3 regions of the Ahrensia sp. 13_GOM-1096m genome follow, and region 3 is predicted to be linked to each of the others. Evidence: riboswitches for the same ligand, from Rfam matches in the RefSeq annotation. Region 3 holds a riboswitch; each other region holds the start of a gene.

Region 1 (5,186 bases), 310 kb from region 3:
CTGCGAAAAAGCATGAGCCATCTGTCAAAATGTTCCGGTGATATGCCGCTTAATTTTTGATGCGCCGGAACGGGCCTGCCGGAATAGCTTCCGGAATTTAGTGCAACGGATGACCAGAATTGCTTCATCTTTGTTAGGTGTGGGCCCCAATCACCTGTGATCTCGGCGGCAAATATAGGTCCCAATATTTCGTCTTTGCGAATGCGATTATAAAAGCTCTCCACAAGCAGTGAAATATAATCCTCATCGATGCCCAAAGAGCTAGCGCGGGCCTGAATCTCTGCACGCCGCTCTGCTGCCGTTTTGTGAACATAAGTTTGCATCAGGCAATCTCCTGAAAAAGTAGTTGCTTTAAATCATCATTGCCTTCGACGAGGTCTGCAATGTTGTAGTCATCAAGCACAGCTAGAAAAGCTAGTACCGCATTGTTGAGAACGTTCTTTAATTTGCAGGAGGGCGTAATAACGCATTTGTTGCATTTGCCGCCTTGGTGGCATTCAGCGACGGCGAAATCTGCTTCAATACTGCGCACGACATTACCGATGATAATTTGCTCGGCGGGTAGTTTTAGCTTTAGGCCGCCTGAGCGTCCGCGCACACTATGCACAAAGCCAGCTTTGCCGGTCAGATAGGCAACTTTGATCATGTGATTGTTGGATATTTCAAAATAATCGGCAATCTCGCGGATGGTGCAAAGCCGATCATTATTAACGGCAAGATACATCAGCTGCCGCAAGGCGTAATCGGTTTGAACATTCAGTCGCATAATGACATCCTATAAAGAAGTATATAATATATTGCTTTTAAGCTCGCTGCAAGCTATGACTATGAAAATCTTCATGAAGTTCGTGAAAACCAATAGGTGGAACTGCGATGACACAATTAGGCCAAATGCTACTTAATGCCTTTCTGTACCCAGGCGATCTCGTGCGACGTAAGATTGGTATGACTGTCGAAGAAGACGGCGGTATGTTGAGATCAATTGTTAATATGATCGTGTGGGGCACATTGGTTTTGCTCGTCTGGTTTCAGTTCTTCGCATAATCGCAAACAAAGCGACATCTGCTTAAAAATCACTTGTCGCCAAACGGATATTCTGACAGAACTCTTTATATGGTTCTGCGTACCCTTAAACGGGGAGCAGATTAAAAGGGAACATGGTGAGGTGTAGCCAACAGGCGCTAAATCCATGACTGCCCCCGCAACTGTGAGCGGTGAGTAACCTTGAGTTTGACCACTGAAACAAATGTTTCGGGAAGGTTCGAGGGAGCTGAGACCCGCAAGTCAGGAGACCTGCCATGTCAGATCAATTCAACCTGGGCGGGGTGTCCCAGCAAGGAGCATGGACATGTATAGCCGGTTCACCGGATCATCGTCAGTGATTACTTGCGCGCCTCCTGCTCATTGCGGAGGGCATCATGGCCCATTCAAAAAAATCAAATCATCGCATTACCGTTTGTGTCTCATGTAGACATAAAAATACAGATTGCCGGCCGGGCTACGAGCTAATTGAGCAATTGCGTAAAGCTATTGACGCTGCAGGCGATGCTGTATGTGAGGATTTTTCTGTTTCAGGTGTTGCCTGTATGGCGGGTTGTAGCCGCCCATGCACGGTCGCCTATCACGGTTCGAAAAAAGCGACTTATCTTTTTGGCGATATAGATCCCAATGAAGATATCGACGACCTTATCGCATTCGCAAATCAATACGCACATCTACAAGATGGATGGTGTTCTTCTACCGATAGGCCCGGCAAATTGCGCCATTCTACACTGGCGCGTGTGCCAGCGGCCATGATTGCGAATGAAGAGATGGAACAGGTTTTACAATGAGCGCAGCAAAGCTGAACGTAATGAATGCGTGCTGGAATACACGCAGCGGCGACCCAATTTTAAAGCCGCTCTCTTTAAGCTTGAATGCTGGGCGCGTCATGGGTGTTGTTGGCGCTAATGGCGCAGGTAAGTCCACATTTCTGCGCTTGCTGTATCGCTACCTAAAACCGTCGCAAGGGTCTATCGAGATTGATGGGCGTGACATCTGGTCATTGTCACCAAGGCTGGTTGCTCAAAATGTTGCGGCCGTTTTGCAAGAGCAGCCGACAGACTTTGCGCTGACGGTAAAAGAGATCGTTGAATTGGGGCGCACGCCATATCGCAGCGTATTATCAACGAAGAGCGAAAATGACTCTACCATTATAGATTCAGCACTGCGTAAACTTGAACTTTCGGAGTTCGCAAGTCGTCGCTTTGGCACTTTGTCAGGCGGTGAACGTCAACGCGCAATGGTGGCCAGAGCGCTCGCGCAAGAGCCAAGCCTGCTTATCCTTGATGAGCCTACCAATCACCTCGACATTAGGCATCAGTTAGAAATCATAGAGCTCATTCGCGATCTGGATATGACCATTGTTACCAGCTTACATGATTTGAACATGGCGGCAGGTGTCTGCGACGAGATTTTGCTTCTAAAGCAAGGTTCTGTACTTGCATTCGGGCCGCCTCAAACGGTGCTGACCAATCAATCGGTTTCCTATGCATTTAATGTTTCTGCACAATCCGAAAAGCTCATGCCTACCGATCGTCTTCATTTTACTTACACATTGATGGGAAGAACCTGACATGAATAAAACTGTACTCAGCCTTGCCGTATTGGCATTCACTTCAGCGGCCGCAATCGCCGAAACGACCGTTCAAAGTTGTAACCGCACGGTTACTTTTGATGCGGCACCAAAGCGCGCAGTTTCACATGATGTCAATTTGACCGAAATGATGTTGGTGCTGGGCCTTGCAGATCGTATGGTCGGTTATTCAGGTATTTCCGGCTGGACAAAGTTGGATGAAGAAATGCGGGCTGGCGTTAAAGAATTGCCCGAGCTTGCAAAGAAATATCCAACAAAAGAAGTCCTTATAGGCGCTGAAGCGGACTTCCTTTTCGCTGGTTGGAACTACGGCATGAAGGTTGGCGGTGAAGTGACGCCAGACACGCTGGAGCCATTCGGCATCAAGGTCTACGAGTTGACAGAGAGCTGCATTCATATCGGTGAAAAACCGAAAGTATCTATGGATGACATGTATAATGACTTGCTCAATCTCGGTAAAATTTTCGAGGTAGAAGAGCGCACACAAGAGCTTGTGGACGGCTATAAATCTGAACTTGAGGCAATTACCAAAACCTTGAAACAGGGTGCCACACCACCGCGCGTATTTGTATATGACAGCGGAGAAAGTACGCCGTTTACAGCGGGCCGATACGCCATACCAACGGCAATGATAGAAGCAGCCGGCGGGGTCAATATTCTTGAAGACCTTGAAAAAAGTTGGACAACGATAGGCTGGGAAGCTGTTGTTGAACGAAACCCAGAAATAATAGTGATCGTGAATTATGGCGATGTAACAGCCAAACAAAAGCGCGAATTCATGATGTCAAATCCAGCCTTTGCCAATCTTGATGCTGTGAAAAACGACCGCTTCATTGTTCTGGAATATATTGAGGCAACGCCGGGGCCTCGCAACATTAAAGCAATTAAAAAGCTCGCTTCTGCTTTTGGGAATAATTAGGCCATGAGCCAAGCAAGCAGTATAAAATCTCTACATGCATTGCCTGTGGTCTGGATCGCAGGTTTTATCGTGTTGCTGATTTCGGTAACATTTGCAATCAACGTTGGTGCCGTTTCTATCGCATCATCAACTGTTTGGGGTGTGCTGGCCAACAAACTCTATCCTGGTTTGATAAACGTAACATGGTCAGCAGGCCGTGAAGCGATTGTTTGGGATATTCGTTTTCCGCGAGCATTGTTAGCTGCAATGGTTGGCGCAGGGCTGGCCTTGGTCGGCGCCAGTCTCCAAGCGGTCACACGCAATCCTTTGGCCGATCCTCACTTGCTTGGCATTTCATCGGGCGGTGCTTTCGGCGCTATTTTGGCGCTTCTGCATACGGGGTTGTTTTTGGGTTTGCTCACCGTGCCATTATTGGCGTTTGCCGGTTCTCTTGCTGCAACGGCGATTGTTCTTGGCGTGGCACGTGTAGCAGACGCATCAACGGCAGACCGCTTGGTGTTAACAGGCGTTGCAGTCTCATTCATCGTTATGGCTCTTGCCAATGTTCTTATCTTCCTTGGCGACCCACGCGCGACGCATACTGTAGTTTTCTGGATGTTAGGCGGCCTTGGTCTCGCACAATGGTCTCAGCTGGTTTATCCGGCAGTTGTACTTGCAACGTGCGGCTTCTGGCTATGGGTGCGCGCAGCACAGCTCAATGCGATGACAATTGGCGACGAAACTGCGTCAACGCTTGGTATATCGGTTGCGCGGTTTAGATTGGAAATTTTCGTGATCGGTGCCCTGATCACAGGCGTGATGGTCGCATTTTCTGGCGTGATTGGATTTGTCGGCCTCATGGTGCCGCATGTTGTGCGCATGTTGGTCGGCGGCGATTATTACCGCGTTTTACCCATCAGCGCACTTGTCGGAGCGATCTTTCTTCTTTGGGCAGACATTATCGCGCGCACAATTATGGCACCAGAAGATATGCCCATCGGTATCGTTACCGGCCTGATCGGCGGGATATTCTTTGTCTGGTTGCTAAGACGCAATAGAATGTGAAGCAGCTCATGCTCAGTTAAACAGGTTTCCTTGCGACGATGAATACAGTCGCATCGTCTTTTGGGCGCCATGTGCTTTCAATTGTAAAGCCATGAGCCTTCATGCGTTCTGCCAATTCATCTGCTTTCAGCGGTAACACTTTTGGGAGTAAGCCAAGAGCACCAAAGGGCGCTAATGCAAGGTAAATAAAGGCACTCATATCGCCGAGACATACTGTTGATGAGAAAAAATATGCGCCGGGCTTCATCAATTTATGAACCTGCTCCAGCGCATCATCAAGATCGGGTAGCAAGTGAAGAATCGACATGCCGAGCACGGCATCATAGCGAGACCCGTTCTGTGGTTGGGGCCAATCTTGCAAAGTGGAAATGGAAAATTTCACATTCTGAATTTCCTCGGCGCTTGCCTTTTCGTTTGCAATCGCAATCATTTCAGATGAAAAATCAATCGCGTCAATATGTGATACACGTGGTGCATGGATGAGTGACGTTGTGCCGCTTCCGCAGCCAAACTCAAAAACCGTATCTGTGGGCTGTAAATAGCTCGCTGTAATGTCCAGTTTGTGCTGGTAGGATTTGGTATCTTTTA
Region 2 (5,186 bases), on a different contig from region 3:
GCCAATATGGGGTTTGCGACGCGCGCAAATGTACCTGTTATATTGGTTGGCGATGTTGATCGGGGCGGCGTGATTGCTTCGCTCGTGGGAACACACACAATTTTACCAGATCAAGACCGCGCTATGATCGCAGGTTTTCTTATCAATAAGTTTCGCGGCGATGTTTCGCTGTTTGATGATGGTTTAACGGCCATCACTGAATTTACAGGTTGGCGCGGATTTGGTGTTGTGCCCTGGCTTGCAGAGGCTGGAAAGCTGCCAGCGGAAGATTCTGTGGCGCTGGAGACATTGGTGCGGGCGGCATCCGGCAAGGCGCTGCAAGTTGCGGTGCTGGTCACGGACCGTATTTCCAACTTTGATGATTTTGATCCGCTGATTGCCGAGGATGATGTGGATGTTCATTTCATTCGCAAGGGTGAGGCCATTCCTGCCGACGCGCAAATCGTTATCTTGCCCGGTTCTAAATCAACTATCGCTGATTTGGCTTGTCTGCGCGCAAATGGATGGGATGTTCAATTATATGCGCACGCAAAGCGCGGCGGGCATATTGTTGGTATTTGCGGCGGCTATCAAATGCTCGGGCTGAAGATTGCTGATCCCAATGGTATTGAGGGCGCTGCTTGCACCATTGATGGGCTTGGCTTGTTGGATATTGAAACGATCATGTTGCCAAAGAAGAATGTGCGCAATGTAAGTGCACATAGTCCGGTTTTTGACGTGCCACTGACGGGTTATGAAATTCATATTGGTGAAACGTCTGGTGCAGATTGTCAGCGCCCGACAAGCATAATCGACGGACGTGCCGATGGCGCTATGAGTGCGGACGGAAAGATCATGGGTACTTATCTTCATGGTTTTTTTGATAATGGTGCGTTTCGGCGTGCTTGGCTTGCGAGCTTCGGTATTGCTTCGGCTGGCGGCAACCATTTGGACCGTGTTGAAGCGACGCTTGATGATCTTGCAGAACGCTTGGAACAATTACTGGATATTGATGCGATGCTGGCTGTTGCCAAACGCTATGAACAGAAAACTGCCTTAGCCTCTTCAATTTGATTGACGTTGCTTGCAACAAAGACCTAATGTTGGCGTGCAATGGTTCTAAAAATGCTTATGCATTTTTGGATGAAAAGGGAATGTGACAGGCGAACCCAAATCGGGCGCCTTTATCACTGCCGACCCCGCGACTGTAGAATGGTAAGCACACCGCGTCTTTATGAGACACCACTGGGATAGCCCGGGAAGGTAGATGTGCCGGATAAACCATGAGCCAGGAGACCTGCCTTTGCGATTGATCTGATAGGGCGGGCGTCCTGTGTCGGGCCAGATGTGTAGGCAGTTGGTTTGTGCTGGCAGTCTTCACCTTTAGGTTCGTTCAATGCGCTTGCTATGAAACGCAATGAGATGAACCGGACATGAGCGCAGCTTCTAATTTTGAGACAAAGGGCCGAGTAACGCTTGTTTTGGGCGGTGCGCGCTCGGGTAAATCGACATTTGCCGAAAATCTCGTCTTAAAGAGTGGTCTTTCACCTCATTATATTGCGACGGCGCAAATCTGGGACGATGAAATGCGTGCGCGCATTGATATGCACAAAGAGCGGCGAACCACTGGCTGGACCAACATTGAAGCACCTGATGATCTGGAATCTGCACTGCTAGAGGCGGATGGTGAAAGTCATATCATTCTTGTGGATTGCCTCACCTTATGGGTGACCAACCTTATGATGGGACAAGCCGATGTTGCGGCGCGTTCGCAAAAATTGCGCTCAGCATTGAGCGACATGAAAGCGCCGGTCGTGCTGGTCAGCAATGAGGTTGGGCTGGGCATTGTGCCTGAAAACGACATGGCGCGCGCGTTTCGCGATCACGCTGGACGACTACACCAAGAAATAGCCGCTATGGCGGATGAAGTTTATTTTATCGCAGCGGGATTACCGCTGAAAATGAAGGGCTAAACTATGTTGAACGCAAAAATTCCTGCCACCGTGATTACTGGCTTTTTGGGCGCAGGCAAAACAACAATGATCCGCAATCTGCTGCAAAACGCTAATGGCAAGCGCATTGCGCTGATTATCAATGAATTTGGTGATCTTGGCGTTGACGGCGATGTGCTGAAAGGCTGCGGCATCGATACATGCACCGAAGATGACATTGTTGAGCTTAACAATGGTTGTATCTGCTGTACCGTTGCGGACGATTTTATTCCAACAATGGAAAAATTGTTGGAACGCGAAAACCGCCCTGATCACATTATCATTGAAACGTCTGGTCTGGCGCTGCCACAGCCGCTTGTAGCAGCCTTTAACTGGCCTGAAATCAAAACGCAGGTCACCGTCGATGGTGTTATCACCGTGATTGATGCTGCTGCTGTATCTGAAGGGCGTTTTGCGCATGACCATGATAAGTTGGATGCACAACGTGCCGCTGACGAAGAGCTAGATCATGAAAGCCCGCTTGAAGAATTGTTCGAAGACCAAATTCGTGCAGCAGACATGATCGTGTTGAATAAATCAGACTTGATTGATGCTGACCGTCTTGAGGCTGTGAAGGCCATTGTTCAAAGCCAAACAGATCGCGCGCTCAAAATCGTGTCTGCTAAACATGGCGAACTGCCAATCGAAGTGCTGCTTGGACTTGGTTCGGCGACAGAAGGCGAGATTGAAAACCGTAAGTCTCATCATGAAATTCACCATGCTGATGGTCATGAGCACGACCATGATGAGTTTGAAAGCTTTGTTGTTGAGACAGGCGAAATTGCCGATACGGAAAAGTTTATTGCTGGGCTTAAAACAATCATTGCGGCTCATGATGTGCTTCGATTGAAAGGTTTCTGTGCTGTTCCGGGCAAGCCGATGCGTTTGGTTGTTCAAGCTGTTGGGCAGCGTATTGAGACTTATTTTGATCGTGCTTGGCAGGCAGGCGAAACGCCTTCATCACGTTTGGTGGTGATTGGTTTGCACGATCTGGATCAGGCCGCAATTGCTGCCGAAATCAAAGCTGCGGTTTAATCCAACATGCATTTATTGCTGGCGCAAAAAGGCTCGCTAACGGATGGCGATGGGGATGCGATTGATCTTGGTCAATCGCCCGCAGATATTTGCTTTTTATCTTCTGCTGATACCGAGCTTGCGAGCCTTGCGGAAGCTGCAGATGCGACCGCGTGCGATAATCTTCGATTAGCCAATATGCTTCAACTCAAGCATCCAATGTCGATTGATGCATGGATGGAGCGAACGGGCAATAAAGCAAAGCTTATCGTTGCGCGTCTTCTTGGCGGGAAAACCTATTGGAATTATGGTGTTGAAGCGCTGATGATGGCGGCGCAGCAACATGGCGTTCGCATCGCTCTATTGCCCGGCGATGATAAGCCAGATGCTGAACTTGCTGATTTGTCGACTATTTCCGTTTCCGATTATTGGGCGCTGTGGCAGTTTCTTGTGCAGGGCGGGGCATCGAATGCGCAAAGCTTTTTAGGTGCTTGCCATTCAATCGTGGATGGTCAGCCGATTGATGAAGAAGCGCGTCCATTGCTCAAAGCGGGTCTATTTGGCGCGCTTTATACAAGCAAGCAAGATCAACCGACTGCTGCAATTATCTTCTATCGTGCCTTGTTACAATCGGGGCAAACGGCACCCATTCATGCGCTTTGTACAGCACTGCAAGAACGCGGTGTTCGCCCACTGCCAATCTATATATCCAGCCTTAAGGACGAGGTGAGCGTTGCGACTGTTGCGCAATTGTTTGAAAAGCACGAGCCGGATGTTGTTTTAAACGCGACCGGATTTGCGGTTTCTACGCCCGGTGCCGACCGCAAGAAAACGGTGCTTGAATCCACAGGCGCGCCAGTGCTTCAGGTTGTGCTCTCAAGCTCAGATGAGGCAACATGGGATGCTTCTACCCAAGGGTTAAATTCACGCGATTTGGCGATGAATGTTGCCCTGCCTGAGGTCGATGGGCGTGTGTTGTCGCGGGCTATTTCTTTCAAATCTGCCGACGCGTTTAATGAGCGTGTGGAATGCAATATTGTTGCTCATAAGCCGGTTGCTGACCGTGTTGATTTTGTTGCTGATCTTGCGGCCAATTGGGCGCGGCTCAAGCGCACTCAAAACGTAGACAAACACATCGCCATTGTGTTGGCGAACTACCCCAACCGTGATGGGCGCCTCGCCAATGGTGTCGGCCTTGATACGCCCGCTGGAACTGTTGAGGTGCTGCGCGCAATGCGTGATGCGGGGTATAATGTTGGTGATATACCTGCTGATGGCGATGCGCTAATCGATCATTTGCGGGCGGGCCCAACAAATGCTGCTGTTAATGCGCGGGAGATTCGCGAAACGATTTCCTTGAATCAATACAATGAGATGTTCGCAAAACTTCCCGTTCAGATTCAAGATGAAGTCGCTGCGCGCTGGGGTGCGCCAGAAAATGATCCGTTCTTTGTCGATGGCAAATTTGCGCTGCCGCTTGCGCGTTTTGGTGAAACGCTTATCGGCATCCAGCCCGCACGCGGCTATAATATTGATCCGAAAGAAAGCTATCATTCGCCGGACCTTGTGCCGCCGCATGGTTATCTGGCGTTTTATATTTATCTGCGCGAAATCTATGGTGCGCATGCGGTCGTTCATATGGGCAAACATGGCAATCTGGAATGGTTGCCGGGCAAGGCTTTGGCGCTTTCTCAAACCTGTTATCCAGAAGCTGTGTTTGGTCCATTGCCGCATATTTATCCGTTTATCGTCAATGATCCGGGTGAGGGAACGCAAGCAAAGCGGCGAACCTCTGCTGTGATTATCGACCATCTGACCCCGCCGCTCACACGCGCAGAAACCTATGGGCATCTTAAAGATTTAGAGGCGCTGGTTGATGAATATTATGATGCTGCGGGAAATGATCCGCGCCGGCTAAAACTCTTAAAGAAGAACATACTCGAACTCGTGCGTGATATCGGACTTGATCATGATGCGGGAATTGCCAAACAAGACCGTGATGATGCTGCGCTGGAAAAGCTGGATGCTTATCTATGTGATCTCAAAGAGATGCAAATTCGTGATGGTCTGCACATTTTTGGCCTTGCACCAGAAGGCCGTTTGTTGACCGATTTGGTTGTTGCATTGGCACGTGTGCCGCGCAGTGCAGGCGAGGGAAAAGATGCGAGTTTACAGCGGGCAATTGCTACTGATTTCGCACTT
Region 3 (5,186 bases):
TCTTGACCGCAACATGGAAGCTGCAGAAAAAGGCAAAGCGCATTCTGAAGACTTGATCACCAAAGCCATGCAAAAAGGCCGTGCGACACAGGAGCAAAAAGATCAGCTCCTCTCGCTTATCACGCCAACGGCAGATTATGCGGACTTTGATGGTTGTGACCTTGTCGTCGAAGCGGTGTTTGAAGATTCTGCCGTGAAAAAAGCTGCGACAGAAGCTGCCGAAGACACCATGAAAGCGACAGCAATCTTTGCGTCAAACACATCGACTATTCCGATTACTGATCTGGCGAAAAATTCAAAACGCGCCAAGAATTTTATCGGCATTCACTTTTTCTCACCTGTCGACAAGATGATGCTTGTTGAAATCATTATGGGTAAGAAAACAGGTGATAAAGCGCTGGCTGTTGCGATGGATTTCGTTCGCGCAATCAAGAAAACGCCAATCGTTGTCAACGATACACGCGGTTTCTACGTCAATCGCTGTGTGCTGAAATACATGTCTGAAGCTTACAATATGCTTGCCGAAGGCGTTCCACCAGCAATGATTGAAAATGCTGCTAAATTGGCTGGCATGCCAATTGGCCCGCTGGCGCTAAACGATGAAACAGCGATTGATCTTAGCCAAAAGATCCTTAACCAAACCGTTAAAGATCTCGGTGAAAGCGTGGTTGATCCGCGCCATATCGAGCTTGTGAACACGATGGTTGATACACATGGTCGTCATGGGCGCAAAAACGGCAAAGGGTTCTACGACTACCCTGACAAGCCAGCTAAAAAGCATCTGTGGCCTGAACTCAAAACGCTTTATCCGCAGCAAAATGCCGATGACATTGACTTTGAAGAGCTAAAACAGCGCTTCCTCGTTGTTATCGCATTGGAAGCAGCACGCGTCATGGGTGAAGGCATTGTCACCGACCCGCGTGAAGCCGATGTTGGCTCGATCCTAGCCTTTGGTTTTGCACCATATACCGGCGGCACACTGTCTTACATTGACGGCATGGGCGTTGAGGAATTTGTTGCATTGTCTAAAAAGCTGCAAAAGAAATATGGACCGCAGTTCAAAGCACCCAAATTGCTGACCGATATGGCAAAAGCTGGCGAGACATTCTATTCGCGGTTTGACCCCTATGCGAAAAAAACTGATCAAGCTGCTTGATTAGTAATACTTTCAATCAAAGCCCCGTAAGCTCTTCGCTTTCGGGGCTTTTTTGTGCCTGACATATTTAGCGAAGGAATGTCTCAGACGGACAATTGTCAAAAGTATAATATGCGAATAATGTCCTGATATCGGGTTCTCGAACGGCAAAGCCTAAGGGGATTAAAAGGGAATACGGTAGGGACAACCCAATGCGGGCCTGATCCGTAACTGCCCTCGCAACTGTAAGCGCTGAGCTTGCTGCCACTATGCCACTAAGCGAAAGCTTGGGAAGGCGGCAACAAGCAGTGAAGCGTGAGTCAGGAGACCTGCCCGATATAGTGAAACTAACTCGCACGATGGGTGCAGAAGGATATAAAATGCATATTGAACCTGGTGTCGTTGACGCGGCAAAAATGACTCTTGCTTACGCGACAGCTGCGACTGCTGCTGGTGTTGGCCTTAAATTCGCATGGGATGCGATCAAAAATGATGGTGGTGTAACCGGCCTCGTTTTTCGCTCTGTTGTTGCAACGCTTGCAGTGTTTATCTTCTTTGAAGTGCTTCCACATTTTGCGGTTGGCGTTTCAGAAGTACACTTCATTCTTGGCTCAACAATATTGCTCATGCTTGGTGCTGGCCCTGCTGCCATCGGTCTTGCCCTTGGTCTTTTGGTTCAAGGGATGTTGTTCGCGCCAAGCGATTTGCCAATGTATGCCGTCAACCTGACAACATTACTCGTACCATTGTTTGCGATTAGCGCTCTTGCGAAGAAAATCATTGCGCCAAAAACAGCCTATGTGGACATTACCTATAAACAGGCTTTTGCGCTTTCTACTGCCTATCAGGCGGGTATCGTAGCCTGGGTCGCGTTCTGGGCAATTTACGGCCAAGGCTTCGGCGTTATTTCTTCGGTTGCTTCATTCGGCGCAGCGTACATGCTGGTTGTTGTTATTGAACCGTTCGTTGATCTGGCCGTATTGGCTGCAGCAAAATCGCTCAAAGGAAAAGACGCAACGCCATTCCTGACAAAGCGTTTAGGCCAAGCGGCTTAAACTGCACTTTTCTTAAAACAAAACCCCGGAAACCATTTAGGCTTCCGGGGTTTTTATTTGTCTTCAATTCTTAAGAATTAAGCAACTTTGCTTTTGCGTTTCTCGCCGCGTGCCCAACGTGAAGGACCGCCATTTGGATCAGCAGCCTTGAAGCGTTTACCTTGGCTTACGCGCTTTTTGCTTTTTGCTTTAGGTTGAGCGTCACCGCCACCCTGCTCACCGCTTTTACCTGGCGCACCAATGTCAGCAACGCTGCGACGGCCGCGATGACCTTGAGCGCCACCAGAGCGTTTGCGACCCTGACCGCTTGGCGCTCCGCCACGTCCTTTTTTCTCAGGCTTAAAGCCAGCAGGTGGAGCCTCACCGCTTGCAATCGTAATTTTCATGCCCATCAGCTTTTCAATGGCTTGAAGCAGATGAATCTCATCAGGTGCACACAATGCAACAGCCTGACCTTCCGCGCCAGCACGTGCTGTACGGCCGATCCGGTGCACATAAGCTTCTGCAACTTCCGGTAAGTCATAGTTAAAGACGTGGGAAACACCAGAAATATCGATACCGCGTGCTGCAACATCCGTCGCAACCAAAACTTGGGCTTTGCCAGATTTGAAATCTTTGATTGCTCGTTCGCGCTGATTTTGGCTTTTGTTGCCGTGAATTGATTCAGCAGCAAAACCACGTTCAACCAAATGACGCTTTAGCTTTTCAGCGCCGTGTTTTGTGCGTGAGAAGACAAGCGACAAGCCCTCGCCTTTCGCTGTTAGCAAATCTTTTAGCAAGTCAGCCTTAGAGCGTCCTGAAATATGATGCACAGATTGCGTGATCTTATCAGCAGCTTTACCTGGAGGTGAAACCTGTACTCGAACCGGCTCATTCAAATATGCGCCAGCCAGATCATTGATCTGTTTAGGCATCGTTGCAGAGAACAAAAGCGTTGTGCGTGGCACAGCAAGCATTTTTGCAATTCTTTTGAGCGGCACAATAAAGCCCAGATCAAGCATTTGATCGGCTTCATCGAGGACGAGATATTTAACTTGGTTCAGACTAACCGCTTTACGCTCGATCAAATCCAGCAAGCGACCCGGTGTTGCAACAAGAATATCGCAGCCAGGTGTAAGGTTACGCGCCTGAATGTTGATTGACGCACCGCCAACAACAACTTGCACACGTAGATGCGAGTGACGCACATATGAACGCAAATTGGCGTTGATTTGGTTTGCGAGTTCGCGTGTAGGCGCAAGAATGAGCGCACGGCATGTTTTTGGCTCAGGCTTTTTGCCGACCGAGATCAAGTTTTCAATAAGAGGCAGGCCAAAAGCTGCTGTCTTGCCAGTACCTGTTTGTGCCAAGCCCATGATGTCATGGCCCTTCAGGATGAGCGGAATACACTGCTCCTGAATTGGCGTTGGTGTTTCATAACCAAGCTGGCTTAGTGTTTTTGTAATCGACTCTGAAAGACCTAAGTCTGCAAAAGTCGTTGCGTGTTCGTTTGTCAAAATGACATACCTTTCAAATCGGCGCGCAAATGCGGCCGAATACAATTAGAAAGCATCAACACCAATGAGTGCTCATACAGTCTCTTGCGGTTGCGGGATGAAGCTCACAAACGGACCGGATGTCCATTTGCCGTTTACCCGACAGAACCCCGCGTGAAATGGGAACTTGGTTTTTAATATGCCGGTCTAATTAGATCCGGTGTTAAATTGGCTCGAACAATAAATAAGTTGTTTCGATTAGCTTTTGTTTGAAAAGCGTTGCTCACGCGGCAACTACCAATAATCGCTATATCGGTTGCCAGCTGCAGAATGTCAAGCTGGATGATTGCATGGCAGCTAGATCACAATTTCATGGGTCAGTTGCAAACCACTTGAAACCGCTAACATTATATGGCTAATCTTGGGTCTATATCGTGTAACGGAATAGGTATATCTCAAGTATTTCACGAGTGTGAAACACGTATAACTCCCTTCCTATACATCGATTAAGGCGGCATATTTGCCGCAAACCTGTTTGCGAAAAGTTGAAGAGGATTTCTGATGGCAAGCGGCACAGTAAAATGGTTCAACACCACAAAGGGTTACGGCTTCATCGAACCTGAAGATGGCAGCAATGATGTGTTTGTACATATTAGCGCTGTCCAACAAGCCGGCATGCAGTCCCTCACCGAAGGGCAAAAAGTCAAATTTGAGTTGGTTCAAGATGAACGCTCCGGAAAAACCGCAGCAGGCAATTTAAGCACAGCTTAATAAGCCATTTTCATCAAACTCAGCTAATTGAGCTTGGTTGTTTTTCACGTCTTTGTCACTGGCGACATTGGCGCATGTGCTCTACGTTTTGAAAAACTGAACCGAGGCGTATTATGACAACGATTGACTATTACTTTTATTCTGCTTCACCATTCACCTATCTTGGCCATCAAGCGATTGTTGATGTTGCAGAAAAACATGGAGCCACGCTCAATGTGAAGCCGGTCAATTTGATGGCACTGTGGGCTATATCAGGCGCTGTACCACCGGCTCAAAGACCTGCCGTTCGTCAACGTTACCGTCTGATCGAATTACAACGGGTCGCAGATTTCAAAGGTTTGCCGATCAATAAACAGCCAGCACATTTTCCCGTCGATGCCACAGTGGCAGACTGTTCAATTGCAGCAATCGTTGCAGGTGGCGCTAACCCACTCGCTTATATGCGTGATTTGTTCGCCGCAACATGGGCCAATGAGCAAGATATTTCTGATGAAGCGACACTTACTGCGCTTTTGAAGAAAAACGGATTTGACTCAGATGAGATCTTAACCGCTGCGAAAAGTGAAACTGTGGCTGCTATCCGCGAGCAAAATTCCAAGGATGCTATTGCGGCAGATGCCATTGGTGTTCCAGCATACGTTGTCAAAGGCGAAGTCTTCTGGGGGCAAGACCGGATTGAAATGCTTGACCACATGCTCGCAAGCGGCCGCTCCCCTTTTGCGCCCTAGGCGGCATAAATAACACTTGTGT

Evidence for each region. A riboswitch is a leader RNA that binds a small molecule or an ion and turns the genes downstream of it on or off. The one in region 3 is predicted to bind cobalamin.
Region 1: linked by a shared signal. The riboswitch ahead of N530_RS0100455 (DUF1636 domain-containing protein) and the one ahead of N530_RS0101970 (energy-coupling factor ABC transporter permease) in region 3 are both predicted to bind cobalamin.
Region 2: linked by a shared signal. The riboswitch ahead of cobU (bifunctional adenosylcobinamide kinase/adenosylcobinamide-phosphate guanylyltransferase) and the one ahead of N530_RS0101970 (energy-coupling factor ABC transporter permease) in region 3 are both predicted to bind cobalamin.

The regions. Positions count from the first base shown of each region.
Region 1 is NZ_JIAX01000006.1:19,387-24,572, forward strand. Features, by position in the region: gene N530_RS0100440 (group III truncated hemoglobin) at 1-323, opposite strand, end outside; gene N530_RS0100445 (Rrf2 family transcriptional regulator) at 323-766, opposite strand; gene N530_RS19155 (hypothetical protein) at 874-1,044, shown strand; cobalamin riboswitch at 1,098-1,316, shown strand; gene N530_RS0100455 (DUF1636 domain-containing protein) at 1,419-1,832, shown strand; gene N530_RS0100460 (ABC transporter ATP-binding protein) at 1,829-2,614, shown strand; gene N530_RS0100465 (ABC transporter substrate-binding protein) at 2,616-3,554, shown strand; gene N530_RS0100470 (iron ABC transporter permease) at 3,558-4,598, shown strand; gene N530_RS0100475 (bifunctional 2-polyprenyl-6-hydroxyphenol methylase/3-demethylubiquinol 3-O-methyltransferase UbiG) at 4,615-5,186, opposite strand, start outside.
Region 2 is NZ_KK211156.1:175,854-181,039, forward strand. Features, by position in the region: gene N530_RS18315 (cobyric acid synthase) at 1-1,053, shown strand, start outside; cobalamin riboswitch at 1,077-1,299, shown strand; gene cobU (bifunctional adenosylcobinamide kinase/adenosylcobinamide-phosphate guanylyltransferase) at 1,413-1,952, shown strand; gene cobW (cobalamin biosynthesis protein CobW) at 1,956-3,005, shown strand; gene cobN (cobaltochelatase subunit CobN) at 3,012-5,186, shown strand, end outside.
Region 3 is NZ_JIAX01000006.1:332,922-338,107, reverse strand. Features, by position in the region: gene N530_RS0101975 (3-hydroxyacyl-CoA dehydrogenase NAD-binding domain-containing protein) at 1-1,156, shown strand, start outside; cobalamin riboswitch at 1,273-1,487, shown strand; gene N530_RS0101970 (energy-coupling factor ABC transporter permease) at 1,516-2,190, shown strand; gene N530_RS0101965 (DEAD/DEAH box helicase) at 2,268-3,686, opposite strand; gene N530_RS0101960 (cold-shock protein) at 4,227-4,436, shown strand; gene N530_RS0101955 (2-hydroxychromene-2-carboxylate isomerase) at 4,550-5,164, shown strand.